3 regions of the Photobacterium japonica genome follow, and region 1 is predicted to be linked to each of the others. Evidence: riboswitches for the same ligand, from Rfam matches in the RefSeq annotation. Region 1 holds a riboswitch; each other region holds the start of a gene.
What was found. Region 1 has a riboswitch for lysine ahead of L4C36_RS08250 (Na+/H+ antiporter NhaC family protein). Riboswitches for the same ligand answer to the same signal wherever they lie in the genome.
Positions count from the first base shown of each region.

Region 2: linked by a shared signal. The riboswitch ahead of L4C36_RS19220 (Na+/H+ antiporter NhaC family protein) and the one ahead of L4C36_RS08250 (Na+/H+ antiporter NhaC family protein) in region 1 are both predicted to bind lysine.
Region 3: linked by a shared signal. The riboswitch ahead of lysC (lysine-sensitive aspartokinase 3) and the one ahead of L4C36_RS08250 (Na+/H+ antiporter NhaC family protein) in region 1 are both predicted to bind lysine.

Region 1 is NZ_JAKJSN010000018.1:68,467-76,466, forward strand. It holds gene hisF (imidazole glycerol phosphate synthase subunit HisF) at 1-338, shown strand, start outside; gene hisIE (bifunctional phosphoribosyl-AMP cyclohydrolase/phosphoribosyl-ATP diphosphatase HisIE) at 335-946, shown strand; gene L4C36_RS08245 (thymidine kinase) at 1,048-1,626, opposite strand; gene L4C36_RS08250 (Na+/H+ antiporter NhaC family protein) at 1,804-3,381, opposite strand; lysine riboswitch at 3,479-3,673, opposite strand; gene L4C36_RS08255 (H-NS family histone-like protein) at 4,045-4,443, shown strand; gene L4C36_RS08260 (lytic murein transglycosylase) at 4,765-5,736, opposite strand; gene L4C36_RS08265 (YcgL domain-containing protein) at 5,740-6,024, opposite strand; gene minC (septum site-determining protein MinC) at 6,249-6,935, shown strand; gene minD (septum site-determining protein MinD) at 6,957-7,769, shown strand; gene minE (cell division topological specificity factor MinE) at 7,776-8,000, shown strand, end outside.
Region 2 is NZ_JAKJSN010000057.1:24,067-32,066, forward strand. It holds gene L4C36_RS19195 (hypothetical protein) at 1-93, opposite strand, end outside; gene L4C36_RS19200 (LLM class flavin-dependent oxidoreductase) at 141-1,160, opposite strand; gene L4C36_RS19205 (carboxymuconolactone decarboxylase family protein) at 1,206-1,640, opposite strand; gene L4C36_RS19210 (LysR family transcriptional regulator) at 1,761-2,672, shown strand; gene L4C36_RS19215 (methylated-DNA--[protein]-cysteine S-methyltransferase) at 3,156-3,656, shown strand; gene L4C36_RS19220 (Na+/H+ antiporter NhaC family protein) at 3,848-5,431, opposite strand; lysine riboswitch at 5,519-5,691, opposite strand; gene L4C36_RS19225 (BCCT family transporter) at 5,877-7,808, shown strand; gene L4C36_RS19230 (hypothetical protein) at 7,984-8,000, shown strand, end outside.
Region 3 is NZ_JAKJSN010000011.1:4,222-12,221, reverse strand. It holds gene uvrA (excinuclease ABC subunit UvrA) at 1-182, shown strand, start outside; gene L4C36_RS03735 (PglL family O-oligosaccharyltransferase) at 279-2,018, shown strand; gene L4C36_RS03730 (pyridoxal-phosphate-dependent aminotransferase family protein) at 2,072-3,190, opposite strand; lysine riboswitch at 3,472-3,662, shown strand; gene lysC (lysine-sensitive aspartokinase 3) at 3,773-5,152, shown strand; gene metH (methionine synthase) at 5,275-8,000, opposite strand, start outside.

The DNA.
Region 1 (8,000 bases):
CGGGCGATGAAAGTCGCACCCAAGCAACCCAATGGGAAACCTGTGATTGGGTACAGGAAGTGCAACGTCGTGGCGCCGGTGAAATCGTACTGAATATGATGAACCAAGACGGTGTGCGTAACGGCTACGATCTGGACCAACTCAACATGGTCCGTGCTGTTTGCCGCGTGCCGCTGATCGCTTCCGGCGGTGCTGGTGAGATGGTGCACTTTGCTGATGCTTTTAACCATGCCAACGTAGACGGCGCACTGGCCGCGTCTGTCTTCCACAAGCAAATCATCAACATTGGTGATTTAAAACAGTACTTGAAGCAACAACAGGTGGAGATCCGACTATGAGCCTACAAGCAAACATCGATTGGGAAAAAGTGGGCGGACTTGTCCCTGCCGTGGTGCAAGATCACACCAGTGGCCAAGTGCTGATGCTCGGTTACATGAACCAGGACGCACTGGCAAAAACGTTGGAAACAGAGCAAGTCACGTTTTTCTCACGCACCAAGCAACGCCTGTGGACCAAAGGGGAAACCTCGGGCAACGTGTTAGCGCTTAAAAACATTGCGCTCGATTGCGATAATGACACCCTTTTGGTACAGGTGAATCCGATTGGCCCCACCTGCCACCTTGGCACGACCACCTGCTTTGATGGCGATGCCGTCGATAAGCCGTCGTTGGTGTTCCTTCATCAATTGGAGCAGGTGTTGGCAGCCCGTAAAGGAAGCGATCCTGATTCCTCTTACACCGCCAGCCTCTATGCCCGTGGCACCAAGCGTATTTCGCAAAAAGTGGGCGAAGAAGGCGTTGAAGTCGCGCTTGCGGCAACGTCGGGCGATAAAGCGGAGTTAGTGTGTGAATCGGCCGATTTGATCTACCACCTCTTGGTGCTATTGCAAGACCAAGGCCTGTCACTGTCAGACGTGACGGCAAAACTGCAAGAGCGTCATAAATAAGACCGCATATAGGTTTGCGAATAAACGCCCAATAAAAAGCCCGCAATCATGATCGCGGGCTTTTCATTTTAAATCTCATTGTGCGGTGTTTAGCTTCTTGCCTAGCTTTCTAGCGCTTCTTTGTAGTGCTTACGGCACACTGACACATAGCGGTCATTACCACCGATTTCCACCTGATCGCCATCAGCAATGGCTTTACCGCTTTCATCTTGGCGGATCACCATATTGGCTTTACGGCCACAATGACAGATGGTTTTCAGTTCAACTAACTTATCCGCCCATGCAAGCAAATAACGGCTCCCATCAAACAATTCACCACGGAAATCACTGCGTAAACCGTAGCACAACACTGGGATATGCAATTTATCGACCACTTCGGTCAACTGATACACTTGCGGTTTCGTCAGAAACTGGCTCTCATCGATCAGGACACAATCAATCTTATTATCCGCATGCATGTGTGACAAACGCTGATACAGATCGTCTTCCACGTTAAACAACTCGGCTTCTTCTTGCAGGCCGATACGGGAGCTCACGATCCCTTTACCGTAACGATCATCAATCGCTGCCGTAAAGATAACCGGGTTCATCCCTCGCTCGCGGTAATTAAATGAAGACTGCAACAGGGTGGTCGATTTACCCGCGTTCATTGCCGAATAATAGAAATACATCTGGGCCATGTCGTTTCCCTTGTAGTAATACGATGGATGCTTGGAAAAAACTGCCGCGATGCTACAGAAAAGCCCCCCAGATTGAAAGAACCTCGCGCATATCTCCCAAAGAAAGTCTCAGCTTGCGACAAAAAAAAGAAAGCCTGCACAAAGGGCAGGCTTTCAGGGTATCGCAGTAACGTGCGGTTACGGACGGCGAGACAACCACGCCAGCCCTGAACACACCAACAAGAAGGCCACGCTGGCCGCGATAAAGCCGACGGCTAACGAGTCCGTAAAACCTAACGCCAGGAAGCCAACAGTCGACACGGCCGCCATTGCCAAGGCATACGGCAACTGCGTTGAGACGTGGTCCATATGGTGACAACGCGCCCCGGTTGACGACAAAATGGTGGTATCTGAAATCGGTGAACAGTGATCACCAAATACCGAACCCGCTAATACCGCCGCCAACATAGGAAGAATCAAGGTGATATCCGTCGCGCCAGCCAAGTCACCGGCAATCGGTAACATGATGCCAAAGGTGCCCCAAGAGGTACCGGTGGAGAACGCCATCGCCCCTGCCAGCAAGAACAAAATAGCCGGAAGTAACATCGGATTGATATTGCCTTCCACTAACGTCGACAAGTAGCTACCGGTGCCCATATCGTTGATCACATTACCGATGCTCCACGCAAACAATAGGATCAAAATGGCACCGAACATGGATTTCGCCCCGATCCACAGGGTAAAGCCAACATCCGACATCGGCAAACGCTGACGCAATACCGACACCATGGCTGACATCAGGCCGACCAAGCTACCCAACACCAAAGACATGCCCACATCGGTATTTTCAAACGCACCCAGCAAGTCAAACGGCTTGCCATCGGCCGCCAGTGTTTGGTTACCGGTATACAACATGAAGAACATCGTCGCAGCAATCAAAATCACGATCGGCAACACTAAATCCAACACGCGGCCATTCAGGCTTTCATTGATTTCCAGCTCATCATTGATATCTTTCGCGCGCTTATCGCTGTCACCTTCATCAAAACCACGGCAATGGCTAGCTTCCAGCTCATGACGCTTCATTGGGCCGACATCCAATTGGAACCATGCCACCACAAAGACCATTAATAAGGCGAAGACCGCGTAGAAATTCATTGGCGCAAGCAATAAAAACGCGCCTAAAGGGGTGTATTCGGTCACGCCGTGTGACACTAAAATGCCACTGATCACGGTAATAATGTATGCGCCCCAGCTTGATGCTGGCATCAGTACACACATCGGTGCTGCGGTTGAATCGAGGATATACGCCAGTTTTGCCCGTGACACGTAATAGCGATCCGTCACTGGACGGGAAATTGAGCCCACGGCCAAACTGTTAAAGTAATCATCAATGAAAATAAAGACACCGAGGAAAGCGGCCAGTAATTTCGCGCCACGCTTGGTCTTTATTTTGGTTTGTGCCCATTCAGCAAAGGCTCTTGTGCCGCCTGATAGGGTCAATAATGCCGTCGTCATCCCCAATAAGATCAAGAAGGCAACAATGCTCATCTTCGAGCTATTGAGGCTCCCTTCTTCAATAAACAGCCCTTTGACGGTTGTGCTGACATAATCGAGCATATCCGTATCAGGGTGATTAAAGGTCAATAAAAAGGCACCAAGCAGTACCCCTACACCGAGGGAAAATAAGACGTGACGCGTTAAAATGGCAAGTCCCAGCGCCACAAGGGGGGGGAGCAATGATAATGCGGAATGTGAATAATCTACAATGTTCATGATCTCTACGACAACCGTTCCTGGTTGGAGATCTACTGCTGAACATGGTGAAAACCATGCTAGTTGAGTGTGAGGAAAAGAAGTTACCCTGATCCGACTCCACAGTAGCGCTCCATAGTTAATGTAATTTATAACAATATATACTATGGCAGTGTTGCCCCTATTTGGTGACAACCCCAGCAAGGCGGTGTGATAAACCAGCACTTACTTCGGCATCGGCGCCTTTCACAAATCCTCATCGGAATCACCCTACGATTTGTTACTCTTAGACGATGCAACCTCTACCCTTAGTCAAGGAATAGTCAATTCTACGGACAGAAATATTAATTGCAACAACTTACGACGCAGTTCTTAACAGCACCGGAGCATCCTGTTACCAGACCGATGCAAAAAGGCACGATATGCAGCCTTTTTTTGACAAAAACACTATGCAATTGATCGCAAAAGTTCAGGTTCCCTACACCATCAATATTCGTTTATTTTTGTGACTGAACGATAAAAAAACATTACAAATGAGAATTGCGCCCGCGAATTAGGAAAAAAAAACAAATAAGAAGGTGATTTTTTATTTGGCATCTAGCAACTAAACGTATTAATATTGCAAATATTGAATTGTCACTGCTATTATTATTTTATAGTTTTAGAACAACAGGAAATAAAAAGATGTCTGATGCAATGAAAGCACTTTTGAACCTTCGTAGCCTTCGCGCACTATCTCGTGAATATTCACTAGAGCAACTTCAAGAAGCTCTAGAAAAACTACAAACTGTGGTTTCTGAGCGTGAAGAATCTGAAGCAGAAGAGACTGCTAAAGAAAAAGAACGTACAGAGAAGCTAGCACAATACCGTGAAATGCTACTTGCTGATGGTATTGACCCAGAAGAACTGCTTGCGGCAACACTACACAAAGCACCTAAAGCGAAGCGTGCACAGCGTCCAGCTAAATATAAGTTCATCGACGAAAACGGTGAAGAGAAAACGTGGACTGGCCAAGGCCGTACTCCAAGCGCATTGAAAAAAGCACTGGATGATGGCAAAGCACTAGAAGAGTTTGAAATCTAATTTCGATTTCACTTTTTAACTGCTAAAACCCGGCTTTATGCCGGGTTTTCTTTATCTATCATAAAGATAAACATTGGGATAAACATCACACTTTTTCGCTACGTTTATTCACTTTCTCTCACGAAACAGCCAACCACAATTATCGACGCCTTCACGATAAACATACCAAATAGCAATAGGTGCTCTCGAATTATCTTTTCTTCCCATGCGGCACCCAGAACAATAAAGCACCCTCATTTAAGTGATAAACATATCAAGCACAAAAAACCAGACACGAAAGTCTGGCTTTATGATTATTCATGATACCGACACATTTATCTGCTAGCGGATCTTGTCAGCCAAATGGCTGACTGCAAGCGCAAAATAATGCGAACGGTTCCAATCCAGCAATGATTGGTAGTTCCCATAAACTAAATAAGCTCTACCGTGATTATCATCAGGTTGAATAAGCCAGGCATTGATATCAGCCTCTGGCAAGTCCTGCCCATTTAATCGTCTCACGCCCAGTGTCTGCCATTCACTCAATGCACGCGCCTGCTCTTTTTTCACCCCAAACACACTCTTCTCAAGAGAGTCAGGCAAGGTCACTTGGCGGCCCCACGTATATTCACTGTCCCAATTAGCTTGTTTTAAGTAGTTCGCCGCAGAAGCAAACACATCCGCATCGGTCTGCCAGATATCGATCTTGCCGTCATTATTTCCATCAACCGCGTACGATAAAAAGGATGTTGGCATAAATTGCGGCTGACCCATTGCGCCCGCCCAAGAGCCCTTCATATCTTTAGGGGCAATATGGCCCGCCTCTAATATTTCTAATGCCGCCATCACTTGCTTGCGGAAAAAAGCTTCTCGACGTCCTTCATAGGCCATGGTCGACAACGCTTCCACCACATTGTAATTGCCCATTAAACGACCAAAATTACTTTCCACGCCCCACAACGCCACAATGAAACGTGGCTGAACACCGTATTGCTGGCCAATTTTTTCCAGCACGACTTTGTGTTTTTGGTAGCGATCATTGGCTTGCTTGACTTTCCAATCAGGCACCGCACGGGGAATATACTCATCCAGCGTTAATTTTTTTTCTGGCTGATTTTTATCTGCCTTTACGGCGCGCTCTGTAAATGTAATGCCGTCAAAAGCAGAGTTGATAATCGACTCTGAAATTCCATTTTCGCGGGCTTCTACTTTTAGCCCTTCGACATAACTGTCAAATCCTTCATCTGCAGCAGATACCGCCGATGACAATCCTAATCCTAAGGCCACTAAGGCCGATACCAATCGCTTATGCATAATTTACCCTTGGTTTTTTGCTGCTTTCTCTGCCTTGTACTGTTCCAGTAAATTGGTTACGGGTGGTGGCACCTGCAAATAAAAACCGGTGTCGGCCAATGCAACTTTTACTTTTTCCACATCTGCCTGTGCTAATTTACGCCCGTCTTGCAACTTCAGTACCATCACAAGCTGAGGGGCCCCGAAGGTTGTCATTAAGGCTTCTGGCACAGCAGAAAAATCATCTTTTTTGTTGATATAAAGATACGTGCCTTCTTTTTTTGGACTTTTATAAATGACGCACAACATGTTTCTATAACCTATAAATACTTATTAACTCTCAATTCAGACCACAAACAGCCGGGAACATTCCCTTATGTGCTGCTTGATACGCCAAACTCATGAGACGCTTGTCTGAATTTCCAACGCTAAAGCAAGGATAGCTTGCTGATATACGCTTGGGAATATAACATGCAAGTACCCAAGAGATAACGTACCTGAACGGCTATTTTAGCGACAGTCAGTCAATGCCCATGACAAAATCAGCAGAACTCAAGGGAGGCTCTTATACCCTCTCAGCCCTCCACCTCGTGGACGGTGACATCCCTCAAGCGGCTGACTTTCTCAGACAGAAAGTTGATCACGCTCCCCATTTCTTCGCTGCCGCTCCAGTTGTTATCGATATTAGCCAAGTCAGTGATAATATCGATTTTGTACAGCTTAAACGCAGCGTCAGTGAAGCGGGTATGATCCCGGTTGGGATCAGTGGATGCAAAGCAAAACAACGTCAACAGCAAGCCAAAGAGGCTGGCTTTGCCATCATGAATGCGGCACGCCAGGTCAAAGCGTCAGAGCCGACGATGGAGCCGGTGCAGGAAGCGATGATGGAGCCCACGCGAATCATCCGCAATCCGGTGCGTTCTGGCCAGCAAATATATGCAAAAAATTGTGACCTTGTGGTGATGAATCACGTCAGTGCAGGGGCCGAAATTATTGCAGATGGCTGTATCCATATTTATGGCACGTTACGTGGACGTGCTATTGCGGGTGCAAACGGCCATAGCGAGGCGAAGATTTTTTGCCACAACCTGCAAGCAGAACTAGTCTCGATTGCAGGAAACTACTGGCTGAGCGATAAAATCCAAGAAGCGTTCTGGGGTAAGAATGTGGTTATCTCACTTGCTGAAAATAATTTGAACATAGAGCATTTAACTCTATAACGTTTAATAAGGAATTAAAAAATGGCACGTATTATCGTGGTAACCTCAGGTAAGGGGGGCGTTGGTAAAACTACCTCTAGTGCAGCTATTGCATCTGGCCTTGCACTGTGCGGCAAAAAAACAGCCGTGATTGATTTTGATATTGGCTTACGTAACCTCGATTTGATCATGGGATGCGAGCGTCGCGTAGTCTACGATTTTGTCAATGTGATCAATGGGGAAGCGAATCTTAACCAAGCGATGATCAAAGACAAGCGTGTCGAAAACCTTTTTGTACTGCCTGCTTCTCAAACCCGTGATAAAGAAGCGCTGAGTAAAGAAGGCGTGGAAAAAGTGCTGAATGACTTATCAGAGATGGGCTTTGATTTCATCATCTGTGACTCACCAGCAGGCATCGAAACCGGCGCTTTGATGGCCTTATACTTCGCGGATGAAGCCATTGTAACGACGAACCCTGAAGTCTCGTCTGTGCGTGACTCAGACCGTATTTTGGGTATTCTCGACTCGAAATCTCGCCGTGCTGAAACAGCGGCAGAGCCGGTCAAAACACACCTGCTTCTGACACGCTACAACCCAGCACGTGTTACGCTCGGTGAAATGTTGAGCGTGACCGATGTTGAAGAGATCCTTCACATTCCACTGCTTGGCGTGATCCCGGAAAGCCAAGCGGTACTGAACGCATCGAACAAAGGTGAACCTGTGATCTTTGATAAAGGATCGGATGCGGGTTTGGCTTATGAAGATACCGTTGCTCGCTTACTGGGTGAAGAACGTCCGTTCCGCTTCCTTGAAGAAGAGAAGAAAGGTTTCCTTAAACGTCTATTCGGAGGGTAATGCATTATGGCACTGTTAGAATTCTTCCGCCCCAAGAAAACAACGACAGCCAGTGTTGCCAAAGAGCGCCTTCAGATCATTGTCGCTGAACGCCGATCTGCAGGTCAGGGAGCCCCTAGTTATCTGCCTCAATTGAAAGAAGATATCTTGGAAGTGATCCGCAAGTATGTGGCCATTAGCCCTGAGCAAGTCACCGTTAACCTTGATCAAAAAGAAGAAGATCTCTCTGTT
Region 2 (8,000 bases), on a different contig from region 1:
GACGCGTAGCTTAATGATGTCTTTCATCGTCAGTGATAGAGCGACAATTATTGATGAAAGGTATCCTAACATTTCTACTGTATTCATAATTATTTCACCTAAAAGATGGCGGCTAGAAACGGTATGGTATGTATGGTTAGCTATTGAAATTTCGGCAAAATGCTTTGTGAAAATGCCGCTAAACAACGGCTATTATTTTCATAACCTAACCCGTTTGCCAGCCATAGGGCGAATTCGCTCACCCCTAATGCTTGGTATGTCTTTAGCGTTGCTAATATTTCCTCTGCGGTGCCGATCAGTAGATTTTTTTCCAAGTCCTCCACAGTGAAACCCGTTTGAACCACAACCTCACCTTGTAACCTTCCTTGCGAGACAGTGTTGGTTTGATTAAACCATGCCACAAACTCACTGTAGTATTGGCTGAAATGCTTAAGAATGACCTTTTTTTCTTCCTCATTTTCAACAATGTAGGCGTGTTGAAGCAGTAACAATTTAGCATCATGCGTGGCATGTTCCGCTGCTTGTTTAAATATTGCGACGCTTTCTTTGACTTTTTCCATCCCCATCCAAAGCGGCGTCATTTGAACGTGGCAACCGTGATCAATAGCAAATTTAACCGTATCTGGGCTTTGTGCTGCGATCCAAAGGGGGGGCTGAGCGCCATCAGCAATGGTTGGCACAACAGAGGTTTCTGGAAATGCCCAATGGTTTCCGTGATGGCGATAATTCCCCTGCCATAAAGCGCGGATCGCGCGGATTTGTTCACGCAGCATGTCACCCGCTTGTGAATTGGTTACCCCGTCGCTGAGTCTATCGTATTCATATTGAAAGGCCCCTTTTGATAACCCAACCTCTAAGCGACCGTCAGTGATTTGGTGAGTAAATGCAATTTCGCCTGCTAATCGAATCGGGTGCCAAAAAGGGGCAACAATCGTGGCTGTCCCTAAACGGGCTGTGTGAATTTGACTGGCTAATGCAGCAATGGTCAACAATGGGTTCGGTGATATTGCAAAATCCATTGCGTGGTGCTCACCTGTCCAGATGGTGTGAAAACCGCTACGATCTCCTTGCTTACAGAGCTGTACAAAGTGTTGGTAAGCGTCTTCATAACGAATATTTACGTGACTTCTTTCAGTATGTAAGCAAAGAGAAAGTTTCATGGTGGTACCTTTTAGTCAGCCAATTATTCCGTGAGATAACAGTTATTAGTGATGCATCTTGGTGGCAAGAGCAAAGCGATTCCATGCGTTGATCATGATAACTTGCATCATGGCTTCTGCGGTTTCTTGTTCACCGAAGTGATCAATACAAGCTTGGTAAGTGGGTTCAGACACCCCATCTTGATGAATTAACGTCATTTCATCGACCAATTGCAGAAGGGCTTGTTCTTTCTCATCAAAACGCGGCGATTCTTTCCATGCAGAAAGCGCAAAGATTTTTTGTTGCGCCATGCCCAGTTTTAACGCTTCCTTCGAGTGCATTTCGATACAATATGCACACTGGTTAATCATCGATGCTCTCAGCTTGATAAGCTCTTTTAATTCAGCAGATAACGCTGTCGTTGAAAGGTAATTCTCTATACCTAACATGGCTTTAAGTGCTTGTGGTTGGGTTTGTGCAATATCAATGCGGTTGTTCATAATGTTATCCTCAATGCGGTTAGTACGTCTTATCGACAGGAAGCATTGTGCGCTAAAATAAAGGCGATAAGAATCCCACTAAAAATGAAATGAGTTTTGTGAAATATGCAAAGGTGAGAAATGTTAAATCAAATTAAAATTTTAGCTCAGGTTGTTGAGTCTGGGAGTTTTTCTAAAGCGGGGAAAGTACTGAATATGGCACCGTCTTCGGTTTCGCGATCCATCGATAATCTAGAGCACACGTTACAATCAACGTTGTTTAGACGGAGTACACGGAGTGTCTCTTTAACAGAAGAAGGTGAGTATTTTTACCATCAAGCGACAAAAATACTGTTTGATGCCAATAAGCTTATCTCTGAAATGAAAGGAGAGCGGGCTGAACCGCAAGGGGTGTTGCGTATTTCTGTGTTTGAAAGCTTTGGTAACTTAGTGTTAGCCCCACTCTTGCCTCGCTTCTTAGCGCAATACCCCAAAGTGACGGTTGAAATCGATCTCGATAATAACTTGGTCGATTTAAACAGTGAGAACATTGATGTCGCCATTCGTATCGGCACACCACAAGACAGTAACCTCAAGGCGCGTCGATTAATGACGAACCTCACGTCATTGGTTGCGACACCGGAATATATAGCTACACATGCTGAGATTAAACAGCCGGAAGATATTCAGTCTCACAATTGTTTGCTCATTGGCCAGGGGCGAAAGCGGTATTATTTTTATTGTTCAAACGGCGCAGAAGTACGTCGAATTCCGGTCAAGGGTAATTTAGTTTCTAAGGGCGGTTCACCGTTGTTGAGTGCTGCCCTTAGCAGTTCAGGCGTACTGTTACTGTCGACATGGATGGTTGAGCCGTATTTGAAATCTCAGCAGTTAGTCGAGGTTTTACCGCATTGGGTCACGCATTCTTCTGAGACGGGTAGTGGTGAAATTTATGCAATATACAAAGGTATGGAGTACCCCAAGCCTCACGTTAGAGCCTGGTTAGACTTTTTGGTGAAAGAGCTAAGCGTCGTCAATCCTGTGCTGGTATGAACAGAGGTTGCTGCCTTAGTTATGGCTTACCACATGCTAACGCATAACTAAGGCAGTGCTGAAAGTTAAAAATTTGATATCTGTTGGCTACTTATTCCGAATGTTCTAAAGCGCAAGTCGTGTGAGAATACTGTAATAAACGACATTTAAGTTGGTGGAAGATCACATGATTGATTTCGAGAGATACGTTAGAAATGCATTGTGTATGGCGTTGCATTATTTAGCTTCCGTCATATTGGGATGTATTAACACGGCTAAATAGCGGCGCTTGTGGTGATACTAATGGATAGTCAACAAGCGTTATATCTGTGCTCACGGTGTTATGAACACAAGGGGCGTTCTGAGTTTTTGAGTGAGTAATTAACATTGACAATGAGTCGGTGGTGTATTGTTTGCTAGCGCAAGCCTGTAGGGCTCTATGAATTCAATAAAAGAGTTTAAAACCACATCAAAAGGGATAGATATCAAGAGAGGAATTAAATCATGTGCTTAGATGTACTGCAGAGTAAATTGGGGATGATTACATTCACAGCGAGTGGGCAGGGGCTTACCGGATTGTATTTGCCGGGACAGGAGCATTTTTTACCGTATAAGACATATAAAAGAAACACAAAAAATGTGCATATTGAGCAGGCAAAGGATGAGATCAGTGACTATCTTGACGGAAAAAGGAAAGATTTTTCCGTTGGGCTAGATTTACGAGGCACTGAGTTTCAAAAAAAAGTGTGGCATCAAGTTAGAGAGGTGCCATATGCCCATACCTCTTCCTATAAGGATATTGCCCAACAATTAGGGATGAAAGGAGGATACCAAGCGATAGGGAGCGCAAATCGTAATAATCCTATATCGATTATGATTCCTTGCCATCGGATAATAGGCGCGACGGGAAAGCTTATTGGCTATGGTGGGGGTGTTGACTTAAAGGCTCAGCTACTTCATATAGAAACGCATTATGAAAAGAACGATCAGCAACACGAAGGGTGATTTTTATATCCACCGTAGTCAATAATGAATCATTCGAGCCTGTTAAAATGCTCGATAACGGCGTTAGGGTGTTTGATGGGAGAATAACGATGTATCGAACAATTCCGCCCCAAAAACACATCAAGCACCCGAAGGTGCTTGATGTGTTTTATGTAAGTGGTTACTTACTTGCGTTCTTGCTTACTGACGGTTCACTGCGCTTTGGCCGTTGCCATAATGGGTTGGTTTTTGCGCATCGCAAACAAGCAGAACAGCACGAACCATGCGCCGCTCACTGCCACACCAATCCACGCTGAATGGGTGTAACCAATCGCTACGTAACCCAGTAGGGCACCGAACGCCACAGAGGTCGCATACGGTAGCTGAGTCAGTACGTGATCCATGTGGTGACAGCCTGCGCCAGTCGCCGACAGAATACTGGTGCTTGAAATCGGTGAACTGTGGTCGCCGAATACTGCGCCTGCTAATACCGCAGCAAGCATTGGGAGTAGCATCTGAATGTCACTCGCTGCTGCAATGTCACCGGCCAACGGTAGCATGATACCGAAGGTACCCCAGCTGGTGCCGGTCGCAAACGCCATCGCACACGACAGCACAAAGACAACAGCAGGTAGCAGTTCAACAGGGATGTTACCGTTCGCCATTGACGCCAGGTACATACCGGTTTTCATGTCACGCACAACCGCACCGATGGTCCATGCAAAGAACAGGATCACAATCGCAGGCATCATCGCACTGATACCTTGTGGCGCGGCTTGCATCCAGATTTTCGCGCTCAGCTTCAAGCGTAGCGCCAGTGCCACAGACACCACCAAACTACAGATGGCGCCGTAAACCAGAGATGAGCCTACGTTCGTGTGTTCAATCGCGCCGATCAAACTGAAATCGACCCCTTTCGTCGCCAGTACCGCCGCGCCGGATTGCACCATGAAAAACACGGTAGCCAAGGTCAACGTCAGAATAGGCAGCACCATGTCGATCATGCCGCCGTTGCTGTTTTCTGGGGTTTCGATATCCAAGCCCGTTGGACGGCCGCGAGATTCATCCCACAGTTTGCCTTCTAGGGCCCATTCTTCGTGCTTGCGCATTGGGCCGATATCCAACTGGAACGCGATCACACACAGTACCATCACGAGTGTAAACACCGCGTACAGGTTCATCGGGATCATTTCTACGAACGCGGAAATGGGGCTCTGGTCAGTCACGTTGTGTGCCACCATGATACCGCCAACCAGGGCGATGATGTACGCACCCCATGACGAGATAGGCATCAATACACACACAGGTGCCGCGGTGGAGTCCAGCAGATAGGCCAGTTTTGCCCGGGATATTTGGAAGCGATCAGTCACAGGGCGGCAGATTGCGCCAACAGACAGGCTATGGAAAAAGTCGTCGATAAAGAAAATGAACACCATCAGGCCGGTCAGGGATTTGGCACTGCGGCGATCTTTACAACGCACAGAAGCCCAATCGGCGAACGCTTGGGTCGCCCCTGATACGCTCATTAAGCTGATCAACGCGCCCAACAACAACATGAAAATGATCATATTGGCGTTGTCACTGTTTAAGCTGCCGTCAGCCCATACAATGTGAAGCACTTTATTGAATAAATAGTGAGCGGTGGCTAGTGGGGAATAGTGGTTTAGCATCAGTGCGCCCGCAACAATACCGGCACCGAGTGAAAGCAGAACGCGACGGGTCGTGACTGCCAAAATGACCGCCAGAAGTGGCGGAACGACAGACAATAAAGAGTCTGAAAAATTTGTGAGGATCATAATCTCAACACCTACAACATCAAGGTGGAGATCTACCGAAAAGAGGTGTAACGAAGACGTCTGAAGGAATGACAAAGACTTGTTACCCCTTCAGGTAGCGCTCCATAGGAAAAATACTATGGCAGTTCTGTGCCTATTTGACACAGACCCAGCGACTGAGTGTGATAACTGCAGTCACTTCGGCGCTGACTCCTTTCTCCGGCATCATCGGGATCATCCTCCGCACGGTTACTGATAGGCAGCGCGCCTCTACTGATTAAGGGCTTGCTGCGCCATCATAACAGCCAAGTTCAGCAACACAAGTATTATATAGGGATAGTGTACAAAGTGAGTGGATAATAAACTTTCTTTATCGTTACCATTAGAAGATTAATTTTGAGAAATTGTTAATACCTGTGATCATCGCATTACGCACAGGAAGCAAAATGTAAACATAGGAGTTAACGTGTTGCTAAAAAAACACTTCGAATTGATCGATAAGCCCACTTTCTTTGGGGCGCTGGGATTACTGTTTTCCGTCATAATCCCGCTGATGTTATTCCCAGAAGAAGGCGCTAAGTGGATCGCCGTCGCCAAAACCTTTATGACCGACAAGCTCGGTTTCCTCTATTTAGCGTTAGGTATCGGCGCCTRCTTTTTTATGATCTACATCGTTTTCTCCGATATTGGCCAGATCAAACTGGGTGATGCGGATGAAAAGCCAGAGTTCAAAACCGGTTCATGGGCAGCCATGCTGTTTTGTGGTGGTATCGGTGCCAGTATTCTGTACTGGGGGACTATCGAGTGGGCCTATTACTACCAAAGCCCGCCATTCCAGCTCGCACCGGGCAGTGAAGAGGCGGTACGTTGGGCTGCCACTTACGGTATTTTCCACTGGGGGCCGGTAGCGTGGTCTATTTACATGATCCCCGCGATTCCTATTGCCTACTTTTTCTATGTGCGTAAACAGCCTGTATTGAAAGTGTCAGCCGCGTTGATGCCGGTGATCGGTGAAGCGCGCAGCCACGGTAAGTGGGGCAAGGTTATCGATATCTTGTTCATCTTTGGTTTGTTGGGCGGTGCCGCGACCACATTGGGTTTAGCTGCCCCGTTGATCAACGAAGGGATCAGCTACCTGTTTGATGTTCCCTCTACCACCACGACTCAAATCGGCGTGTTGTTGTTGTGTACGGCATTGTTCGCTTACTCTTCCTATAAAGGGATGGATGAAGGGATCAAGGTGCTCAGTAACATCAACTTCTGGGGTGCACTCGGTCTGTTGGCGTTCGTCTTGGTGGCGGGCCCAACCTTGTTCATGCTGGAAACCGGTTTGGATTCTTTGGGTCGTATGCTGTCTAACTTCTTCGTGATGGCGACATGGGCTGAACCGTTTGGTGGCTATGGCACCTTTGAAGATACCCACTTCCCGCAAGATTGGACCATTTTCTACTGGGCATGGTGGCTTGTGTTTGCGCCAAGCATGGGCTTATTCGTGGCACGTATTTCGCGTGGTCGTACGATCAAGCAGATGGTGTCAGGGGCTATCTTCTTTGGCTCAATGGGTTGTGCCCTGTACTTCATGATTTTGGGTAACTACGGGTTGTCGCTACAGCTTTCTGGCCAGCTTGATGTGGTCGGCATTTTGAATAGCGAAGGCCCAACCCGTGCCATTTTCTCTATCCTTGAACAGCTACCGATGAGCACCATGGTCATCGCGGTGTTTACGATTCTATGTATTATCTTTACCGCCACCACGTTTGACTCGATCTCGTTCATTCTGGCGTCGGTGGTACAGAACAACGTAACGGAAGATCCATTGCGTTGGAACCGTCTGTTCTGGGCCTTTACCTTGTCCATCATGCCATCGATTCTGATGTTCATGGGCGGCTTGGCGACGTTGCAGACCGCTGCGATTGTGGGTGGTTTACCGTTGCTGGTGATTTCGGTGATGCTCATGATCTCGGGTGTGAAAGCCGCCACGCTCGACTTGGCACACCAAGACGGCTACATCGATCCGGTGATTAACATTGAAGAATTCCCAGATGTTGATCCATGGTCAAAAGAAGGCGTGGCGATGGCCAAGTTTGAACGCCTGAAAGACGAAGCGGTTGCAGCGGCGGAAGAAGAGCGTGAGAAACTGAACGCGATTTGGGATTTAAAGAAAACCATTCGTGCCACGGCCTTGTCGAAAGGGGAGTCTGGCATGGAGCTGGGTGATGCGCCACAAGATCAGTTAGACGAAATCAAGCGTTTGACCGATGAAGCCATGGCCGCCAAAGAACACAAACTGCAAGCGTCTGAACAAGCGCAAGAAGCCCGTAAGTTGTTTGACGAGCTGATGCGTGCACGTCTAGAGCAAGAAGCTGCTGAGGCGGATGCACTCGAAGCCAAAGCCTAAGCAAGCCACGGCATGTTGGCGGGGAGTCATGTCAGGGAACGACAACTCCCCGTGGGTACCGTCAGGTACCGTGCTTGATAAGAGAAAAGTCAGTCAATAAAACGGTGCCATGACACCGAAACCAAAACCGCCCGCGAGGGCGGTTTTTTTATGTGTGGCGGGGCGAGGAGCAACGTTGGCACTTTTTGGCGA
Region 3 (8,000 bases), on a different contig from region 1:
TCGAACATAACTTGGATGTGATCAAAACCGCAGACTGGATCATCGATCTGGGGCCGGAAGGCGGCAGTGGCGGCGGTGAAATCATTGCAACAGGCACGCCTGAACAAGTGGCAAATGTCGAGGGATCGCACACAGCTCGTTTCCTGAAACCTTTGCTGCAAGGCGGAACGTCAGTACAATAATCCGCAAGATAATAAGACCTCCACGCACCGGGCCGCTATCAGGCCCGGTTTTATTTTGATGGCGGCTCTCTCATTTCACTTTCACAGGGACCCACAATGACTGTGCTCTATGTCAAAGGCACCACACTGGCAGAGAAAGGGATCAGTAAACCCATGGTGAAACCCTTTCTGGTTTCACTCGGCATTCTGTTCTTGTTCACCATGCACTATTTTCAGCACAATCCTGGCGGATCGGGGCTGGAACTCTCTTTTAACGCCTTGAGTTGGATCCCGTTTGGTTTCGCCATCACCTTTGGTCTGTTAGAAATATTCCGTCAACACGTCTGGCGTTATTCGCGACTCACCGTGGCACTGTTTGTCTGCTGCGTGCTGTTGTCATTGCCCCTTTTCTATCCACAAGCGGTCAGTGAAGAAGCCTTACCGCGTATTCTGGGACTGTGGGCGGGATGGCTCTTTTTCGTCGGACTGCAACAGTTTGCTTTTACCCATAAACAACGCCAACGCTTGTTATGGCTGATCCTCGCGGCCGTCTGGATCCAAGCACTGTTTGGTTGGGTGCAATTTTTACTGCTGGAGCCCGGCAACCCCATCGGCTACGACACGGTGGCTAACCGCCCTTACGGTATCTTCCAGCAACCCAATGTGATGGCCTCTTTCCTCGCCACAGGCTTGGTCCTGTCAGGCTATCTATTGGCGCGTATTCCGATGTACCGCGGCAAATGGTCGTGGCAACACCTGTATCTGTTACTAACCCCGGTGATCACCATCCCACTGTTGGTCGTGCTCAGCTCACGTACTGGCTGGCTGGCCGCCGTTGTCGGCAGTCTGATGATGTTGCCGTACTTACGTCAGTTTGGCGCGAAAGCCCAATGGCGTATCTGGTCCTTGATGGTCGTACTGGGCCTGACTGTCTCATGGACACTCAGCAGCAGTACCGACTGGTCACCACAAGAAGAACGCTTAAGCTTGGTTAGCGCACGGGCTATGCACATTCCACAAGCGGTAGATATGTTCTTCAATAAGCCGTTAACCGGCTATGGCTACGGCACCTTTGAAGTCAGCTACCTAACGCAAACGGCGCACTGGCACCATGCAGATCCAACGCGCCCCGCCGGCATGGCGGGACTTGATCATCCGCATAATGAATTGGCGTTTTGGGCCGCAGAAGGCGGCATCGTGCCCTTGCTGGCATTGTTGATCGCCGCCACGGCCGTGTTACTGAAAGTCAAAAAAGCCCGTGCAGGCACCCAACTCGCATTGGTTGGCTTGTTTTTCCCGATCACCCTGCACACGCAGCTGGAGTACCCGTTCTACCACGCCTTGGTGCACTGGTTAATTTTCATCATCTTGATCTATTGGGTGGATAACCTGACGGCCAAGTACTACCGGAAATCTATCAAACACTTGCTGCCGCTGCGTATGGTGGTGTTATTGCTGCCGATGGCGATCACCAGCTACATGGCCACGACCTTGTATTCCGGTTACTTACTGACAAAATATGAAACCACGCGTCCTATCAACGTCGATTATCTGCTGAAAGTGAATAACCCTTGGGCGTGGCACAATCGGTTTGAATGGGATCTGCACCTGACGCAATTGCAGATCGGCACCGCAACGCAAAACGCTGGCATGATCAATGAGTACATCACCTGGGCGCAAGAAAAAGCCAAAATCTGGCCGCGTCCCGATCTGTATAAAAACCTGATCAGTGCCTATCTGGCACTCGGTAATACGTCGCAAGCGGCGCAAATCCATCAAGAGGCGTTGTACTTGTTCCCAAGTCAAGCCGCGACATGGATATTCACCACAGAATCAGCACCAACAACGGCACCCTGATCGTCAAACAACAACGGCTACCCTGAGGTAGCCGTTTTTGTTCGAGCAGAACGCTATTTCAAGCAGCCTTCCAATGCTCGTAAGCACAAGGCGACATTTTCACGTCGCGCGGCATAGCCCATTAAGCCAATGCGCCACGCTTTCCCCGCCAACACCCCCAACCCTGCACCAATTTCGAGGTTGTAGTCATTCAACAATTGGGCACGAATCGCTGCATCATCGACCCCTTCAGGTATATACACAGCGTTCAACTGCGGTAAACGGTGGGCTTCATCCACCACAAAAGTGATCCCTAATTGTTCGAGACCTGTCCGCAATACCTGGTGCATATCACGATGACGTTGCCAGGCATTTTCTAGCCCTTCGTGCTTTAACAACACCAAGGCTTCATGCAAGGCATACAAGCTATTCACCGGTGCCGTGTGGTGATAACTGCGTTTACCTTCTCCGCTCCAATAACCCAGAACCAAACTTTGATCGAGGAACCAACTCTGTACGGGGGTTTCACGTGCCTGAATTTTCTCAATCGCCCGTGCCGAAAACGTCAGTGGAGACAGCCCCGGTACGCACGACAGGCATTTCTGGCTACCGGAATACACCGCATCCAATTGCCACTCATCCACCAACAACGGTACACCACCGAGCGAGGTCACGGCATCCACAATGGTCAGGCAATCATGCTGGCGTGCTAACTTGGCAATCGCCTCGGCATCGCTCAATGCGCCCGTGGAGGTTTCAGCGTGAACAAACGCAACAATCTTCGCCTCCGGATGGGTCGTTAACGCCTCGGCGACCAAAGCCGGATCCACGGCTTCACCCCATGCGTTATCCACCATGACGGCGATACCACCACAACGCTCGACATTCTCCCGCATGCGATCGCCAAATACACCGTTACGACACACAATCACGGTGTCGCCCGGCTCGACCAAATTCACAAAACAGGCTTCCATCCCAGCACTGCCCGGCGCCGAGACTGCAATCGTAAACGGGTTCGCTGTTTGAAAGGCATATTGCAGCAATTGTTTCAGCTCATCCATCATGCCAATAAACAGCGGGTCAAGGTGGCCAATCGTCGGGCGACTTAACGCCTGTAACACTTGCGGAGAGATGTCCGACGGGCCGGGGCCCATTAACGTACGCTGAGGGGGGTAAAAGCTGCCAAAAGTCATGGAATTTCCTCCGTGAAGGTCTGCATGAAAAGATGTGTATGGATTGAACCGTATGCCCTAATGACTATATCAGCTGATCGTCGTTCCTGCTGTCTAGGTTGTTGATCTACTGATGAAGCGCACAAGGTTATGACTCAGTTATGACAGTTTTTTGCAAAAAATTGCAAAAAACTGCTAAAGGGAATTGACAAGATATAGGCAAATCCGCTTCAATAAAGCACATTTTTTGTTCATCCAGATGGCACTGAGATTCAGCACACACGCTGACCTGCACATCCGGTGAAAACAGAAGAGGAGCGTTACCCAGGTATCGATGATTGCGGGGCCCCACCCCAACGCAATCTTGAGAGGGGGAGTAACGCCGAGATATGGCATGACAGGGGGCATGGCATATCGGCTATGAAGGTTGAATCCTTCTGGCTGTCACCTTTCTCATGACTATGACCGAGAAAGGTGGGGAGCTTCTGGTCATGCCATCTACCAAGATCTGACTGCTAGATTCCCCTGACACTTGTCGGGATCTTGATCCCGAGTCATCCCCCTTTGTATTAGACTTTCTACTATCTTACTGGGAGACTCGTTGTGAGCTTTGTTGATAATAACTTTACTGTTCCTCCGCCGATCACTGTAGCGAAATTTGGCGGCACCAGCGTAGCCGATCATGCCGCCATGAGCCGTAGTGCTAGCATTATTAAAAATAACCCACAAGCTAAAGTGGTTTTAATCAGTGCATGCTCCGGTGTTACCAATCTGCTGGTTGAGTTAGCAAATGGAATTGCCGATAACGAGCAGCGCTCAGAGCGGCTACAACAACTTCATACTATTCATCAGTCTATTCTGAATGAACTGGCGCACCCCGAAACGATTTCGGGTGAGATCCAACAACTGCTAGATCAAGTCGCAGACTTGGCCAAGCACGCCTCGCATACCCCTTCCAAGCAATTGACCGACCAGTTGGTTGCCCATGGCGAACTGCTTTCTACGCATCTTTTTACCCAAATTCTCAATGAAATGGGCGCAAGTGCTGCACGTTTCGATATTCGCCACATTCTGCGTACCGACAGCCAATATGGAAAAGCTATCCCCGATATTGATGCTATTCGTCAGTTAGCCACACAGCGCATGCAACCGTTGCTCAGTGAGTCGATTGTCGTTTCTCAAGGCTTCATTGGGGCCAATGAACACGGCCAAACCACGACCCTCGGTCGCGGTGGCAGTGACTACAGTGCCGCACTGGTTGCCGAAGCCATTCAAGCTGAGACGTTAGAGATCTGGACAGACGTCCCTGGCATGTACAGCACCGATCCGCGCATTACCGCCAATGCCAAACCCATCAAAGAGATCAGCTTCAGTGAAGCCTCTGAAATGGCAAATTTTGGCGCAAAGATCCTGCATCCATCAACGCTGCTTCCGGCAGTACGTCAAAAGATCCCGGTCTTTATTGGTTCATCTAAAGCACCGGAACAAGGCGGTACGTGGATCCGTCAACACGTCACTGCCCCGCCGAAATTCCGAGCATTGGCATTGCGTTGTAACCAAACCATGGTCACGCTAACCAGTTTAAAAATGTTCCAGGCCTACGGCTTCTTATCCGAAGTTTTCCGCATTTTGGCCGAGCATAAAGTCTCTGTGGATTTGATCACCACCTCTGAGGTCAGCGTGTCACTGACGCTGGATCAAACCGACACCTGCGGCGGTGCCCCTAATTTACCGGCTGCCGCGACCGCTGAACTGAGCAAGTTGTGCCGTGTGGAAGTGGAACAAAACCTCTGCTTAATCGCGCTGATCGGTAATAAACTAGGCGACGCCCCAGGCGCTGCGACGCAAGTGTTTGGTGCGCTCGAGCAATACAGCCCACGCATGATCTGTTTTGGTGCCAGTGCCCATAACCTGTGTTTCTTGGTTAATACTGAAGAATCACGCGATGTGGTAAGAACACTGCACCACACCTTGTTTGAATAATCCTTCGTTATTCGACATAAAAAAAGGCGCTCACTGAGCGCCTTTTTTATACACGATTCATATCGGCCTTATACCAAAACGGGGATACCTGAACGCACCACCATGGTTTGATACGCCTGCCGTTAAGACAAGTTCGGACCCAGCCATTTCTCTGCTTCCAACATATCCCAACCTTTACGATCCGCATAGCTGTCACGCTGATCCGGCTGGATCTGCGCAATCGCGAAGTAACGGGAATCTGGGTGGGAAAAATACCACCCCGACACCGACGCACCCGGCCACATTGCGTAACTGGAGGTCAGTGACATTCCGATAGTTTCTTCCACGTTTAGTAATTCCCACAAGCTGCCTTTTTCGGTGTGCTCTGGACAAGCGGGGTAACCCGGTGCCGGGCGGATCCCTTGGTATTTCTCACGGATCAAGGCGTCGTTACTGAGGTTTTCATTCGGCGCATAGCCCCAGATGTCTTTACGTACCTGCTCATGGAGATATTCAGCAAAAGCTTCTGCTAAGCGATCAGCCACGGCCTGGATCATGATGGCGTTATAGTCATCCCCCGCTGCTTTATAGGCGTCTGCTAACTCACGCTCGCCCACGCCGCCAGTGACAGCAAACCCACCGACCCAATCCAACTTCCCACTGTCTTTCGGCGCAATGTAATCCGACAAGCAATAGTTATAGCCTTTAGGTTTCTGGGTTTGCTGGCGCAGGTTATACAGCACTTTCGCGACCGTCGTGCGTGACTCATCGGTATACACCTCGATGTCGTCACCGACATTGGCGGCAGGGAACAGCCCACACATACCGCGTACCTTGAGTAAGCCTTCTTGTATTACACGATCCAGCAGATCATTGGCGTCTTTAAACAGGCGTTGTGCTTCTTCCCCAACCTCTTCATGATCGAAAATCGCAGGGTATTTACCCATCAGCGACCATGTCATGAAGAAAGGCGTCCAATCGATATAAGGACGTAAAATAGCCGCATCAACCTCATCAAATACATGGATCCCCGGCTTGGCAGGTGCCGGTGGCGTATAGCCAGCCCAGTCAATCACGACCTTATTGGCTCGTGCTGCTTCCAGTGTCACAGGCTTGGTGCGCGGTCGTTTCCGGGCATGCTGTTCTCGCACCACGTCATAATCAGCTTGCAGTTTTTCTACAAAGCCCGGCTTGAGTGTTTCCGACAGCAAAGAGGAACAAACACCGACGGCACGTGAAGCATTATTCACATACACCACAGGATGACGGTAATTTTGCTCAATCTTCACCGCGGTATGGGCTTTTGACGTTGTTGCACCGCCAATCAACAGCGGTAAATCAAAGCCCAGTCGCTCCATCTCTTTGGCCACATGCACCATTTCATCTAATGACGGCGTGATCAAGCCAGACAAGCCAATGATGTCGACGTTTTCCTCAACCGCCACTTTGAGGATCTTTTCACACGGCACCATGACCCCAAGATCGATGATTTCGTAGTTATTACACTGCAATACCACGCCGACAATGTTCTTACCGATGTCGTGCACATCACCTTTGACTGTCGCTAATAATATTTTGCCATTGGTGGAACCAACGTCTTTCGTCGCATTAATAAAAGGCTCTAAATGGGCAACGGCTTGTTTCATAACACGCGCCGATTTAACGACTTGCGGCAGGAACATCTTCCCTTCACCAAACAAATCACCGACCACATTCATGCCATCCATCAACGGTCCTTCAATGACCGACAACGGTTTGTCCGCATTCACACGAGCTTCTTCAGTATCTGCCACAATGAATTCGGTGATCCCTTTCACCAACGCATGCTCTAACCGCTTCTCTACCGGCCACGTTCGCCATTCTAAAGCTGACGCATCGGTTTCTTTACCGACGTCTTTACCGGCATATTCAGCGGCAATATCAAGTAAACGTTCCGTGCTGTCATCGCGTCGATTCAGTACCACGTCTTCCACCGCTTCACGCAGTTTAGCGGGCACATTATCGTAGACCTCAAGCTGACCGGCATTGACGATCCCCATGTCCATCCCGTGCTTAAAACAGTGGTAGAGGAACACGGCATGAATGGCTTCCCGCACGTAATTGTTACCACGGAAAGAGAAAGAAACGTTAGAGACCCCACCGGAAATCATCGCATGGGGCAAATCACGCTTAATGTCGGCAACGGCTTCAATGAAGTCGACGGCGTAGTTGTTGTGTTCATCAATCCCGGTCGCGACCGCAAAGATATTCGGGTCAAAAATAATATCTTCAGGCGGAAAGCCCACTTCATCCACAAGGATCCGATACGCATTGGTACAGATTTCCAGTTTCCGTTCACGGGTATCAGCCTGCCCGACCTCATCAAACGCCATCACGATAACAGCCGCGCCATAGCGGCGGATCAACGAGGCTTGTTCAATAAACTTGGTTTTACCTTCTTTCAAAGAGATGGAGTTAACGATCCCTTTGCCTTGAATACACTTCAGACCGGCTTCTATCACCTCCCATTTGGAGGAGTCGACCATGATAGGGACTTTCGCGATTTCCGGCTCTGTCGCACACAAGTTTAAGAAACGCACCATCGCCGCTTCGGCATCCAGCATGCCTTCATCCATATTGATATCGATGATTTGCGCGCCGTTTTCCACCTGTTGACGCGCCACTTCCAACGCTTCGTCGTACAACTCTTCTTTGATGAGCCGCTTAAAACGCGCCGAACCGGTCACATTGGTCCGCTCACCCACGTTGATAAACAGGCTGTCTTTTTCAATGGTCAGCGGTTCAAGCCCAGACAAGCGACAAGCCACGCGGATCTCGGGTAACGCTCGCGGTACAATATCTTTTGTTACGGCATGCATCTGACGAATGT